2 linked regions of the Archangium primigenium genome follow. The protein of the gene in region 2 interacts with the protein of the main gene of each other region in a pairwise test. Links are inferred from orthologs where the notes say so. Each region holds a gene or a part of one and is shown on either strand. Other genes may lie near its edges.

Region 1 (5,335 bases), 2.6 Mb from region 2 along the record:
TCGGCGGCGAGCAGCAGGTGCTTGAGCGCGGGCTCCTTCTCGCCGCGCTTGAGGTGCAGCTCCGCCAGCTGCTCGAGCGCGTTGTAGTCGCGGGGATAGAGGGCCAGGGCCTTGCGCAGGGCGCTCTGGGCCTCGTCCACGTGACCGAGCTGGGCGTGGATGAAGCCCACCCGGCTCCAGTTGGTGGAGCGCTTGGGATCGTTCTTGAGCGCGAGCTCGAACTGGGCGAGCGCGTCGTTGAGCCGGCCCATGGACAGGTACACCTCGCCGAGCGCCGCGGGCAGGCGCGGATCCTCCGGCTGCAGCGTCTTCATGGTGTCGAAGGACTTGAGCGCCTCGTCGAAGTTGCCCTGGAGGTACTCGGCATTGCCCTTGATGTAGTAGCCCTCGGCCTGCTCCTTGGGGCCCGGCATCTTGGGCCCGTCGTCACAGGCCGCGCACAGGAGGAGGACGAGGGGCAGGACACGCCAGCGCGAGGACATGGGAGGAGGCTCCGGGGACTGCTAGAAGTGCCAGGCGAGGCCGGCGTTGAGATCCAGGTTGAGGCCGCTGCCCAGGCCCCCATCGGCGAAGCCGAGCGTGGCCTGGGCGAGGTTGGTGGAGACCTCGAGCTGCACGCCCAGGTGGTTGAAGAAGAGGTACTCCAGGCCCCCGAAGCCGATGACCGTGGGCAGCGCGCCCGTCTGGCGGAAGATGCCGAACTCGCCGAAGGACAGCTGCACGCCCAGGCCAAAGCCCCAGTAGGGCCGCAGGGGCCGCTCGATGTTGTGGTAGTGGCGCAGGCCGAGCACGCCCGGCAGCAGGTTGAGGCCGCCCTTGCTGTTCTCCTGGGTGGAGGACACGTAGGTGAGGCCCACCTGGGCGAACACCACCCACTCGGCATGGAACTGGTAGCCCAGCTCCACGTCGCCGCCCGGGTTGAACGAGGACAGGTTGGAGATGAGGCTGTTGTTGACCCGGAGGCCCGCGATGAACGAGCCGGCCCCGGGGGCCTGCTTCTCGCCGGACTCGGGCGTGGGCGCGGGGCGCGCGTCCGCCTGGGGCACGAGCGTGGCGAGGAGTTGATCCGCGAGCGCCACCGCGGCGCGCGGCAGGGCCTCGCGCGCGGCCACCTCCATGCGCGGCCGACTCAGGGCCTGTCCGGACTCCGCGTCCACGAGCGTGGTGGTGAGCAGGAAGCGCGAGCCGAAGGCGTCGATGCGGCCGGTGATGATGTAGCGGGCGCGGCGCGCGCGGGCCGCCTCGTCCTCGCACGCGCCGTCCTTGCAGGCCCCCGCCTCGCGCACCGCCTCCGCGTCCGCCTCGGTGGACACGAGCAGCCGCGGCGACTCGGCGAGCCGGCTCACCATGAGCGCGGTGAGGCCCGCGGCCTCGTCCCGGGCGCCCTCGTCCGCCTCCAGGGGCAGCAGCACGACACGCAGGGGCGCGGGCGTGGCGTCAGCGGCCCGGACGGGGGCGGCCGCCAGCAGCGACGCGACGAACAACGGCAGGAGGAGCAACGGCGGAAAGCGGCTCACGGGGCGCACACTCTAGTACCAGACGGTGGCGGGAGTTCACGACGCGGGCAGGGGGCCCAGGTAGTCGAGCGGATCGACCGGCTTGCCATCCACCCGCACCTCGAAGTGCAGCTGGGGGCCGCTCGTCTTGCCCGACTCCCCCACGGTGGCGATGACCTGGGCGCGCCGCACCTTCTGGCCGGTGCTCACGCGCAGGTCGCGGTTGTGGGCGTAGAGGGTGATGAGGTGCTCGGAGTGCCGGACGATGACGATGAGGCCATAGCCCCGCTGCTCCCCCGCGTACAGCACCTCGCCTTCCTGGGCCGTCTTGACGGGCGTGCCCGCGGGCACCGCCAGGTCGATGCCGTCATGGGGCTCGCGCCCCTTCTTGCCGAAGCGGGCGTACAGCACGCCCCTCAGGGGCCAGTCCAGGGTGCCCTTCGTCTCCGGCACGGGCCGGGCGGCGGCGCCCTTGGCCCCGGGCTTTCCCGTCGGCCGCGCCGCGGAGGCCGGCCGGGAGGACGCCGACGGGGCGCGCGAGGGCGTGGGCGAGGACTCGCTGGCCACGGGCACGGGCCGCAGCTCCGCGTGGGGGATGATGAGCTCCTGCCCCACGGAGAGCGAGCGGGGATCGTCGATGCCGTTGGCCGAGGCCAGGGCCTCCACGCTCACGCCGTGGTTGAGGGCGATGCGGTAGAGCGTCTCGCCCGGCGCCACGGTGTGTCGCAGGGCGATGAGCTCCGGCTCGGCGTGGGGCTCGCGCAGCTCGCCGAGCACCAGGGGCTGCCCGTCGGTGGGAATGGCGGAGGCGCCGCCCAGCGAGGACGACGTGAGCGCGCACCCGGTGGACGCGAGCAGCGCGAGCGGCACGAGCCACCCGGAGCGCGCCCAGCGGGCCGCCGCCCGCCCCGACCTCAATCCCCCCCCCTGCCCGCGCCCGCGAAGCCCTCGAGCGTCCAGCGCTCCAGCGCCTGGAGCGCCTGGAGATCCGTGAGCTCGAAGTTGAGCGGCGTGACGGAGATGCGGCGGTCGAAGTGCACGGCGTTGCAGTCGCTGCCGGGCAGGTCCTCGTGTTGATAGGAGGTGCCGCCGATCCAGTAGTACTTGCGGCCGCGCGGATCCTCCTTCTCCACCACGTCGTAGCCGTAGGAGTGGCGGCCCAGACGGGTGATGGCGTAGCCGGTGGGCTCGCCCTGGGGCACGTTGACGCTCAGGAGCATGCGCGGGGGCAAGGCGGGCTGGGCGAGCGCCGCGGCCACCAGCGAGCGGGCGAAGCGCGCCGCGGGCCGGAAGTCGAACGGCGGGCGCGACACGAGGCTGAACGCGATGCTGGGGATGCCCAGCAGCGCCGCCTCGCGGGCGGCCGCCACCGTCCCCGAGTAGTTGACGTCATCGGCCAGGTTGGCCCCGTGATTGATGCCGGACACCATGATCCGGGGCCGAGCATCCTTCATGAGGTGGTGCACCGCCAGATACGAGCAGTCCGCCGGCGTGCCATCCACGGCGAACCAGCGCTCGCGCACCGGGGTGATGCGCAGGGGGCGCCAGAGCGAGATGGCGTGCGAGGCCGCGCTCTGCTCGCGATCCGGCGCCACCACCCACACCTCGCCCAGCGGGGACACCGCGTCCACCAGGGCGCGCAGACCCTCCGAGAAGTAGCCGTCGTCGTTGGAGACCAGGATGCGGGGAGTCTTGTCGGACACGGCGCGGGCTCGCTCTCGGAGGGTCGGGGGTGTGGGGGTGCCTCGGGACTACTTCTTCGCCTTGGCCTGCAGGCCCTTGATGGACCGCATGCCCGCGTAGCGCGCGCCGGCGCCCAGCTCCTGCTCGATGCGCAAGAGCTGGTTGTACTTGGCCACCCGGTCCGAGCGCGACGCCGAGCCGGTCTTGATCTGACCGCAGTCGAGCGCCACGGCCAGGTCGGCGATGGTGGTGTCCTCGGTCTCGCCCGAGCGGTGGCTCATGACGGAGGTGTAGCCGGCCTTGTGGGCCATGCGCACCGCGTCATAGGTCTCCGTGAGGCTGCCGATCTGGTTGACCTTGACGAGGATGGAGTTGGCCATGCCGCCCTCGATGCCGCGGCTCAGGCGCTCCACGTTGGTGACGAAGAGGTCGTCGCCGACGATCTGGAGCGTATTGCCCATGACGTCGGTCATCTTCTTCCAGCCGTCCCAGTCGTCCTCGGCCATGCCGTCCTCGATGGAGACGATGGGGTAGCGCGAGGCGAGCTGCTGGTAGTAGTCGAGCAGGCCCGAGGCATCGAACTCCTTGCCCTCGCCCTTGAGCTTGTACTTCTTGCTCGTCTTGTCGAAGAACTCGCTGGCGGCCACGTCCATGGCGAGGAACACCTGCTCACCGGCCTTGAAGCCCGCCGAGGAGATGGCCTCCATGATGAGCTTGAGCGCCTCCTCGTTGGCCGGCAGGTCCGGGGCGTAGCCACCCTCGTCGCCCACGGCGGTGTTGAGCTTGCGGCCCTTGAGGATCTTCTTGAGCGCGTGGAAGATCTCCGCGCCCCAGCGCAGGCCCTCGGAGAACGAGGCGGCGCCGGCGGGCACCACCATGAACTCCTGCATGTCCACGCGCGTGTCCGCGTGGGCGCCGCCGTTGAGGATGTTCATCAGGGGCACCGGTAGGGTGCGCGCCTGGGAGCCGCCCACATAGCGGTAGAACGGCAGGCCGTGGGCATCCGCCGCGGCGCGCGCGGTGGCCATGGACACCGCGAGGATGGCGTTGGCGCCCAGCTTGCTCTTGGTGGGCGTGCCGTCCATCTCGATCATCTGCTGATCCACCGAGTACTGATCCGCCGCGTCCATGCCCAAGAGCTCGGGGGCGATGGTCTCGGTGATGTTCTCGATGGCCTTGCGCACGCCCTTGCCCAGGTAGCGGCCCTTGTCTCCATCCCGCAGCTCGAGCGCCTCGTGCTCCCCGGTGGACGCCCCCGAGGGAACGGCCGCACGGCCCTTGGCTCCACCCGCCAGCAGGACCTCGGCCTCCACGGTAGGGTTGCCACGGGAGTCGAGCACTTCACGCGCCACGATTTGAGCGATCTCAGTCATGGCGCGCGGTTCTAGAGGACAGGCTCGGACCTCGCAAGCTTGCTCACCGGGTTGCTACACTGCCGCCCGCTCCATGCCTCCGCGCCGCCCCATCGCCCCCGCCGCCCCCGATCCCCACCCCCGCTCCCGTGGCCGCGGCGCCCTCATGGGCCTGGTGGTGGGAGACGCGCTGGGCTCGCCGCTCAAGTCGCGCAACCTCCTCGCCCCCGTCTTCCCCACGCTCGCCGAGGGCGTGCACCGGGTGCTGCGCGCCGGAGGCCCCTTCGAGCTCAAGAAGGGCCAGGTGGGCGAAAGTGGCCAGATGGCGTGCTGTCTGGGCGTGGGCCTGCGCGAGCTGGGCACCTATGACGCGAACGAGCAACTGCGCCACTACCTGCGCTGGCAGCGCTCGGCCCAGGGCATGAGCCCGTTCACCGAGGAGGTGATGACGGAGCTGCTCGAGTCTTCCCTGCCCAAGGCCCTGGCGGCGCGCCGGGTGTGGCTGCGCGGGGGGCGCAAGGTGGCGCTCAACGGCAGCCTCGCACGCACCGCCCCCCTGGGCGTCTACTTCTACCGGGATCAAGACACGCGCCTGCGCGCCTCGTTCGCCGACTCGGCCCTCACCCACTTCGATCCCCGCTGCCAGCTGGCGTGCGCCACGCTCAACGCCTCCATCGCCCACGCGCTCGGAGCGGGCGAGGGCCTGGACGCCCCCTCGCTCCTCACGGCGACCTTGAGCGAGCTCACCCTGGCGAGCGCCATGCTCGGCCGCCTGATGCCCGACCTCGTCTACGAGATCTCGGT
Region 2 (7,589 bases):
GCCCCGCTCCTCCCGGGCGTGCAGGCGCATCACCTCGTGCAGCGGCGCATAGGACTGCTCGGGCCGCTCGTCCATCACCACCGGGACATAGAGCGTCATCTCCTCGAAGATGGCCGCCAGCAGGAAGAAGGTGACGGACGGAGACACCCGCAGCAGCAGTCTGTCCACCCAGGTCCAGCGGTGCATCCGCAGTTGGCGCCCGGCATGGAGCTCCGGGCGCAGACGCTCCAGGACGGCGTAGAAGGCGTCCACGTGCACGCGCTCCTCGTCGACGAAGCGGCGCACCCGCCGCTCGGTCAGGGGCGCGAGCCGACCCGGGTACTGCTCGAGGTAGTCGATGACGTAGCGCTCGAAGTGGACGAAAGACTCACAACTGAAGCGCACCGCCAGATGGTTGAGGCGCACCCGCTGGCCGGGGGTGAGGAAGGAGCAATCCCCGCGCATGCGGTAGTGATGCTCGGGGATGAGGAAATGGTCGGGGACGGGGGGAGACCAATCGATGCGGCCCCAGGCCCCGGGCAGCGACGCGGACGAGGAAGGCACGGCGCTCGGGCCAACGCGAAGTTCCATAAGGGATCCGGGAGGATAGCGGGTCCGCGCCCACACGCGTAGAAAAGGCCCGCTCGCCCCCGCCCGGGACTCCTCCTCGGCTGGGCGCAAGGAATGGCCTGACGATGAAAACCCTCGTGGCTGGATTGCTCTGGTTCTCCGCCCTCGGCAATGGCCTGCTCGCCGGGCTCTATTTCGCCTTCTCCGCCTTCATCATGACCTCGCTCGCCCGCCTCGACCGGGCGGCGGGCATCTCGGCGATGAACGCCATCAATGTCGAGATCGTGCGCTCGCTGTTCATGCCGGTGTTCCTGGGCACCACGGTCGCGGGCGCCGTGCTCGCGGGTCTCGCCCTCATGCGCTGGGGTGAACCGGGCGCGCTGCCCATGCTGCTCGGTGGCCTCCTGCAGGTGCTCGGCATGTTCGCCGTGACGGTGGCATTCAACGTCCCCCTCAACAACGCACTGGCCGCCGTCGCCCCCACCAGCGCCGAGGGCGCGACGCTCTGGGCCCGCTATCTGGAGGACTGGACGCGCTGGAACCATGTCCGAACGCTCGCCTGCACGGGTGCGACCGCGCTCCACATCCTCGCCCTCGTGGCGCGTTGAAGCGCGGTTTTCAATCCAGCCAGACCGCGAGGGGACAGGCCTCGATGAAGGCGCGCGTGGCGGCGCTCATGCCACGGCGGCTCGGCATCAAGGCCGTGAGGGTCGAGTCGGCGGTGACCCAATCCGGCAGAACGTGCAATGCGAAGGCGTTGATGTTTTGGATGGGGTTGTCCGAGTCCGAGAAGTTCATGGTGACTCGGTCTTCTTGAAGACGGGAACTGCCGGGTCGTTGTGTTTGCCCATCTTCTCCGTGATGGTGACGTGGACGTCCCGTTTCCTCGGGGTGATGCCATACACCGGGCTCTTGCGACGATCGGTGCTCGCATCGCTATTCAGACACAGGCTGACCGTGCTGTCGGGAGCACCTCCATGCTGAAGTCGAGGCAGTCGTCATCCGCGCGAGTGGAGTGGAACGCCGGGCCGCCCGTGGGCACGTTGCCCTTGAGACAGGAGCAGGTGTGGGATTCACTGCCAACATGCGCGAGAAGGTTCCCTTCACCCCGCTCGTTCGTTGCGTTCTCGTTGTCACCGGCATCGCCGTGCTGCACGCGGGTTGCAAGAAGGACGAGCAACCCGCTGCGCCGCCGACGCCCTCCGCTCCCCCCGCCGTGGCGGCACGAGCCGCGCCCGTGCCACCCGAGGAGACCTACACGCTGTCGAACGTGAGGCTCCGCTATGACGAAAACGAGTCGAAGCTGACCCTCTCGTACGACGTCCGCAACCAGGGCGCCCAGCGCGTCCGGGCACTTCTCTGTCTGGATTCCGTGGACAAGGAGGGATATCTGGTCGAGCAGGGAAATGTCTTCGACCGGCTCAGCCTGCGGGCGGGAGACTCCGACCAGGTGACCGACGAGTCGGATTTCCTCTCCGCGGAAAGCTGGCGAGCGGCGGAGTTCTTCCGACTCTACGTGGGCAAGACGTCCTGCCTCCCCACGGCCGAGCGGCTGAGCGCACTCATTCTCATGGACAAATCCGGACAGGAGCTTCCGACCGATGCTCGGCCCGAGCCCAAAGTCTCTCCAGCCGATAGCGGTGAAGCCACCGGTCCCTGGTTCAAGCTCGAGGAGGTTCAGCTCACCCAGAACGAACAGGACGAGGTGACGGTGGCCTACAAAGTCACCAACCTCGTGAAGGGCCGCGTGACTGGGCATTTGTGCGTCCGACTCATCGATGACAAGCGATGCGACTGCAAGAGCCTCGATTACGCAGAGTCCCCGGCGCTCACCCAGGGCTCGGGCGCATCGGAGCGGCGCACCAGCCGACTCGAACTCACCCACGAGGAGAACTGGGACAAGGGACACTACCTCGTCGCGTATATGGCCCAGCTCGGGTGCACGACCCCTGTCGAGCAGAGCGCCAGCAACGTCCTCACCTTGCTCAAGCCCAGGAACATCCACGCACCGGCGAAGCCCGAGGAGCCGGACGCGGAGGAAGAGCACTAGAAGGGCGTGAAAGAGGCGCGTTGCCTGAGAAAGGCGAAGGGCGCGGACCCCGTGGATTTCTCCGTGGGATCCGCGCCCTTCTGATGGTCGGGGAGACAGGATTCGAACCTGCGACCCCTTGGTCCCGAACCAAGTGCTCTACCAGGCTGAGCCACTCCCCGTCACCGTACGTGCCTTCGCCGGAACTGCTTTCGGGCCGTCGAAGCAGGCGGGGATGTACCCGACCCGCCCGGCTGAGTCAACGCCCTTCCCTCCGCTTTTCATCCGCCCCCCGTTTTCCGGGTAGGGAGCGACCCATCGGTCCCGCATGACCCAGGCCCCGCTCGCCTAACCCCTCTATTTTCCCGGAAATCCCGGATGGAACGACGCTTGCTTGGCACTCCTTTGAACCGCGCAGCCACCCCCGAGGCCCCCATGCTCTCTCCGATCGTCCTGATCTCCGATGATGAGCCCCTCGTGGTGTCGGCGCTCGCCCGGGAGGCCCGCCGCACGGGCCTCGCCTCCGTGGCGGACACCACCTCCCGCCACGTGCTGGAGCTGGCCCGGCAGCACCGCCCCGCCGTCATCATCCTCGACATCCACCAGCACGAGGACGGTCGCGATCTGCTCGCCCGGCTCAAGCAGGATCCCGAGACGCGCGCGTGCAAGGTCATCATCCTCAGCGGCGTGGAGGACCAGTTCACCCGCCATGTGTGCTTCGAGCTCGGCGCGGACGCCTACGAGGTGAAGCCGTTCGACCACACCTTCATGATGCGCGTGGCCCGTATGGCGGGCCTGTTCGCCCTGAGCGCGCAGGGCGCCGAGGCTTCACGGGCGTAGCGAGCGGATGGCCGCCGCGTAGTCCTTCGCGCCGAAGACGTACGAGCCCGCCACCAGCACGCTCGCCCCCGCCTCCACCACCTTCTTGGACGTCTCGGCGTTGATGCCGCCGTCCACCTCGATCTCCGTCTGTAGTCCTCGCGCGTCCAGCATCGCGCGCAGGCGCCGCACCTTGTCCACCGTCTGGGGGATGAAGCCCTGGCCGCCAAAGCCCGGGTTGACGCTCATGAGCAGCACCATGTCCACGTCCCCCAGCACCTCCTCGATGGCGGACAAGGGCGTGGCGGGGTTGAGCACCACCGACGGCCGCGCCCCCGCGTGGCGGATCTGCTGAATCACCCGGTGCAGGTGCGTACACGCCTCCGCGTGCACCGTGAGGATGTCCGCCCCCGCCTTCACGAAGGCGTCCACGTACTTCTCCGGCTCGACGATCATCAGGTGGACGTCCAGCGGCCGCGTCGCCGCCTTCTTGATGGCCTCCACCACCACGGGCCCCAGGGTGATGTTGGGCACGAAGCGGCCATCCATGACATCCACGTGAACCCAGTCCGCGCCAGCGGCCTCCACCGCGCGAACCTCCTCGGCCAGGCGACCGAAGTCCGAGGACAACAGCGAGGGCGATACGAGTACGCGACGGGTCATGCCGGCTACTTAGTCACTTCCCGGCGCGCCGGGTACTGGCTCGTTCGAGGAGCGTCCGGGCGGGAGGGGCCGGTTGGTCACGGGCGGGGCCGTGCTAAGAAGAGCCCTTGTCGTCCGCGCGCCCGCCCCTTCCGGAGTCCTCCTTGGTGCTTCCACAGAGCCAGCCGCCGCCCAGCCCCCCCGACCTCAATCGGCGCCTCAAGAAGCTGACGTCCATCCTGGACGTCGCCAAGGCCATGAGCGCCGAGCGGGACCTGGACTTGCTGCTGCCGCTCATCCTCTACGAGGCCAGCAAGGTGGTGGAGGCCGACCGGTGCTCGCTCTTCGTGCTGGACCGCGAGCGCAACCAGCTCTGGAGCAAGGTGGCCCAGGGCTCCAAGAATGAAATCCGCCTCCCGGTGGGCAGCGGCATCGCCGGCCAGGTGGCCGAGACCGGCGAGGTCATCAACCTGCCGGACGCCTACGCCGACGAGCGCTTCAACCGCTCCTTCGACACCCTGAGCGGCTACCGCACCCAGAGCGTGCTCTGCGTGCCCATGCGCGACGCCAACGGCGAGGTGACGGGCGTCATCCAGGCCCTCAACAAGCTCAACGGCCAGCCCTTCGACTCCGAGGACGAGGAGCTCCTGCTCGCCCTGGGCGCCCAGGCCGCCGGCGCCATCGAGAACGCGCTGCTCCACGAGGACATCAACCGCCTGTTCGAGGGCTTCGTCTCCGCCTCCGTGGTGGCCATCGAGTCGAGAGACCCCACCACCGCGGGCCACTCGGGCCGCGTGGCCAACCTCACCGTGTCGCTCGCCCGCGCGCTCGAGCACGTGCACACCGGGCCCTACGCCCACACCCGCTTCAGCCACAGCGAGTTGCAGGAGCTGCGCTACGCCTCGCTCCTGCATGACTTCGGCAAGGTGGGCGTGCGCGAGCCCGTGCTCGTCAAGGCCGAGAAGCTCTACCCCTCGGAGATGGACGCCCTGCAGGCGCGCTTCCAGCTCGCGCGCAAGGACCTCCAGCTCAAGAGCTACCGTCGGCGGCTCGACGCCGTGCGGGTGCGCGGCACCCACCACCTCCCGGAGATCGACGCCGAGGAGGACGCCCGGCTCGTCCAGGAGATGAAGCACCTGGACGAGGTGCTCGAGTTCGTCCTCACCTGCAATCGGCCCACGGTGCTCGCCCAGGGCAACTTCGAGCGCCTGCACGAGCTCAAGCACCTGCGCTTCGACGACGCGTTCGGCCAGGAGCGGCCCCTGCTCATCGACCGGGAGATCACCTCGCTGTCGATCGCCAAGGGCACGCTCTCCGAGGAGGAGCGCCGGGAGATCGAGAGCCACGTGGAGCACACCTACCGCTTCCTCACGCAGATTCCCTGGACGCGCAACCTGCGCCGCGTGCCGGAGATCGCCTACGCGCACCACGAGAAGCTCAACGGCTCGGGCTACCCGCGCGCCGTGCCCGAGCTGTCCATCCCCGTGCAGTCGCGCATGATGTCCATCACCGACATCTACGACGCGCTCACCGCGAGCGACCGGCCCTACAAGAAGGCCGTGCCGCACACGCTCGCGCTCGACATCCTCTCGCGCGAGGTGAAGAGCGGTCAGCTCGACGCCGACCTGTTCCGCATCTTCGTGGAGGCCGAGGTGGCCCAACGCATGCAGAAGGAAGCCCAGTCGGGCTAGGCGCTACCGCCCGGGCCTTCCGAGAAGAAGGCCCGGGGAACTTCCGTCTCAGCCGCCGATGATGTGCAGGCGGAGGCTGTTGATCTTCCCGGGCTGGCCCACGGGCGCGCCGTAGACGATGACCACGCGGTCACCCTTGCGCGCGAGGCCGCGGGACACGAGCTCCTCTTCCACGCGGCGCACCATGGCCTCGGTGTCCTGGATGGGCTCGAGCACCCGGGGCACCACGCCCCAGAGCAGCGCCAGGCGGCGGCGCACTTCCTGGTTGGGGCTGAAGGCCACGATGGGCACCGACGGCCGGTAGTGCGCGAGCAGGCGCGCCGTCACACCCGACAGCGTGAAGGCCGCGATGAGCGAGGCCCCCGACTGCTTGGCGGCGTGGCACGCGCTCGCGGCGATCACGTCCGGGAAGTGCGAGGGCATGCCCACCGGCGTGCTCGAGGGCCGCGTGAGCTGCTGGGCGCGGATGGTGGACTCGGCCGCGAGCACGATGCGGTCCATCATCTGCACCGACTCGATGGGGAACTTGCCGCTGGCCGTCTCGCCCGAGAGCATCACCGCGTCGGCCGAGTCGAAGATGGCGTTGGCCACGTCGCTCGCCTCGGCGCGCGTGGGCCGCGGGTTGTCGATCATCGAGTTGAGCATCTGCGTGGCCACGATGACCGGCAGGCCCCGGAGGTTGCAGCGGCGGATGATGTCCTTCTGCACGCTGGGCACTTCCTCGGGCGGAATCTCCACGCCCAGGTCACCACGCGCCACCATCACGCCGTCCGTCTTGTCCAGGATGGCGTCCAGGCGGGCGATGGCCTCGGGCTTCTCCAGCTTGGCGATGATGGGCACCGACTGGCCGATCTCCGCCATGGCCGCGCGCGCCATGTCGATGTCCGCGGGCTGACGCACGAAGGACAGGGCGATGTAGTCCACGCCCGCCTTGATGCCGAACACCAGGTCCTCGCGGTCCTTGGGGGTGAGCGCGTCCGCGCGCACCGCCACGCCCGGCAGGTTGATGCCCTTGTTGTTCTTGAGCGTGCCGCCGTGGATGACCTTGGTGCGGATGAGCTTCTTCTTGTCCGTCTCCAGGACCTTGAGCTCCAGCAGGCCGTCATCCAGGAGGATGCGGTCGCCCGGGTTCACGTCCGACGCCAGGTGCGCGTAGGTGGTGGAGACGATCTCGTCGGTGCCCTTGACGCTCTCGTCGGTGGTGATGAGGAACTCACCGCCCTCCTTGAGCTCGGTGCTGCCGGTGATGAAGCGGCCGGTGCGGATCTTCGGGCCCTGGAGGTCTCCGAGGATGCCCACCGCCTTGCGGCACTTGAGCGAGGCCGCCCGGAGCTTGGCGATGTTCTCGGCGTGCTGCTCGTGACTGCCGTGGGAGAAGTTGAGCCGGGCCACATCCATTCCGGCTTCGATCAGCGCCTCGAGCATTTCCTGGCTCTGGCTGGCGGGACCAAGGGTGCAAACAATCTTCGCGCGTCGCATGGCGGCGGAGAATCGGGTCGAGCCACACAAAGGGTCAAGCGACGTCGCCGCGAGCCGGTCGATCGGTAAATTGGTAAAGCGCCGAGCGTTCAGCCGCGCAACAAGAGGTTCAGGTTCTCCCGTTCCCAACGCAGTGCGGCAGCGTAGAGGGGGAACGTCTTCTCGCGCTCCCGGAAGGCGCGCGGATGGTGCACGCGGCGGCCCGTGGCGTTGGCGCTGGGGAAGAGCTGGTGGAGCATCTCGTGGAAGATGATGAACTCCACGAAGAAGGAGGGCACCTCGGGGCGATCCAGCGCCGGGTGGATGCGGATCTCCCGCGTCTGGTGATCGTAGACCCCCAGGCGGATGGACTTGCGGCGGCGGCGCGGGGGCATGCGGCC

Evidence for each region. The genes of interacting proteins can lie anywhere in the genome.
Region 1: the proteins of rpe (region 2) and eno interact in binary tests that used the Escherichia coli proteins (3 or more experiments, as listed by UniProt). The link is inferred for Archangium primigenium from one-to-one orthologs.

The regions. Positions count from the first base shown.
Region 1 is NZ_JADWYI010000001.1:4,741,599-4,746,933, reverse strand. Bases 2,401-5,335 are described here. They hold eno (phosphopyruvate hydratase), read right to left. Parts: upstream 4,553-5,335; coding sequence 3,248-4,552; downstream 2,401-3,247. Other genes in these bases: I3V78_RS19620 (ADP-ribosylglycohydrolase family protein), read left to right, coding at 4,626-5,335; surE (5'/3'-nucleotidase SurE), read right to left, coding at 2,411-3,199; I3V78_RS19635 (M23 family metallopeptidase), read right to left, coding at 2,401-2,414. Outside these bases: I3V78_RS19645 (tetratricopeptide repeat protein), read right to left, coding at 1-482; I3V78_RS19640 (hypothetical protein), read right to left, coding at 504-1,517; more of I3V78_RS19635, read right to left, coding at 1,554-2,400. UniProt on the Escherichia coli protein: Catalyzes the reversible conversion of 2-phosphoglycerate (2-PG) into phosphoenolpyruvate (PEP). It is essential for the degradation of carbohydrates via glycolysis.
Region 2 is NZ_JADWYI010000001.1:2,120,658-2,128,246, reverse strand. The notes cover bases 2,234-5,022. They hold rpe (ribulose-phosphate 3-epimerase), read right to left. Parts: upstream 4,061-5,022; coding sequence 3,407-4,060; downstream 2,234-3,406. Other genes in these bases: I3V78_RS09005 (GAF and HD-GYP domain-containing protein), read left to right, coding at 4,207-5,022; I3V78_RS09015 (response regulator), read left to right, coding at 3,014-3,418; I3V78_RS09025 (hypothetical protein), read left to right, coding at 2,234-2,599. Outside these bases: I3V78_RS09040 (hypothetical protein), read right to left, coding at 1-570; I3V78_RS09035 (anthrone oxygenase family protein), read left to right, coding at 675-1,157; I3V78_RS09030 (hypothetical protein), read right to left, coding at 1,168-1,347; more of I3V78_RS09025, read left to right, coding at 1,634-2,233; more of I3V78_RS09005, read left to right, coding at 5,023-5,730; pyk (pyruvate kinase), read right to left, coding at 5,779-7,209; I3V78_RS08995 (hypothetical protein), read right to left, coding at 7,299-7,589. UniProt on the Escherichia coli protein: Catalyzes the reversible epimerization of D-ribulose 5-phosphate to D-xylulose 5-phosphate.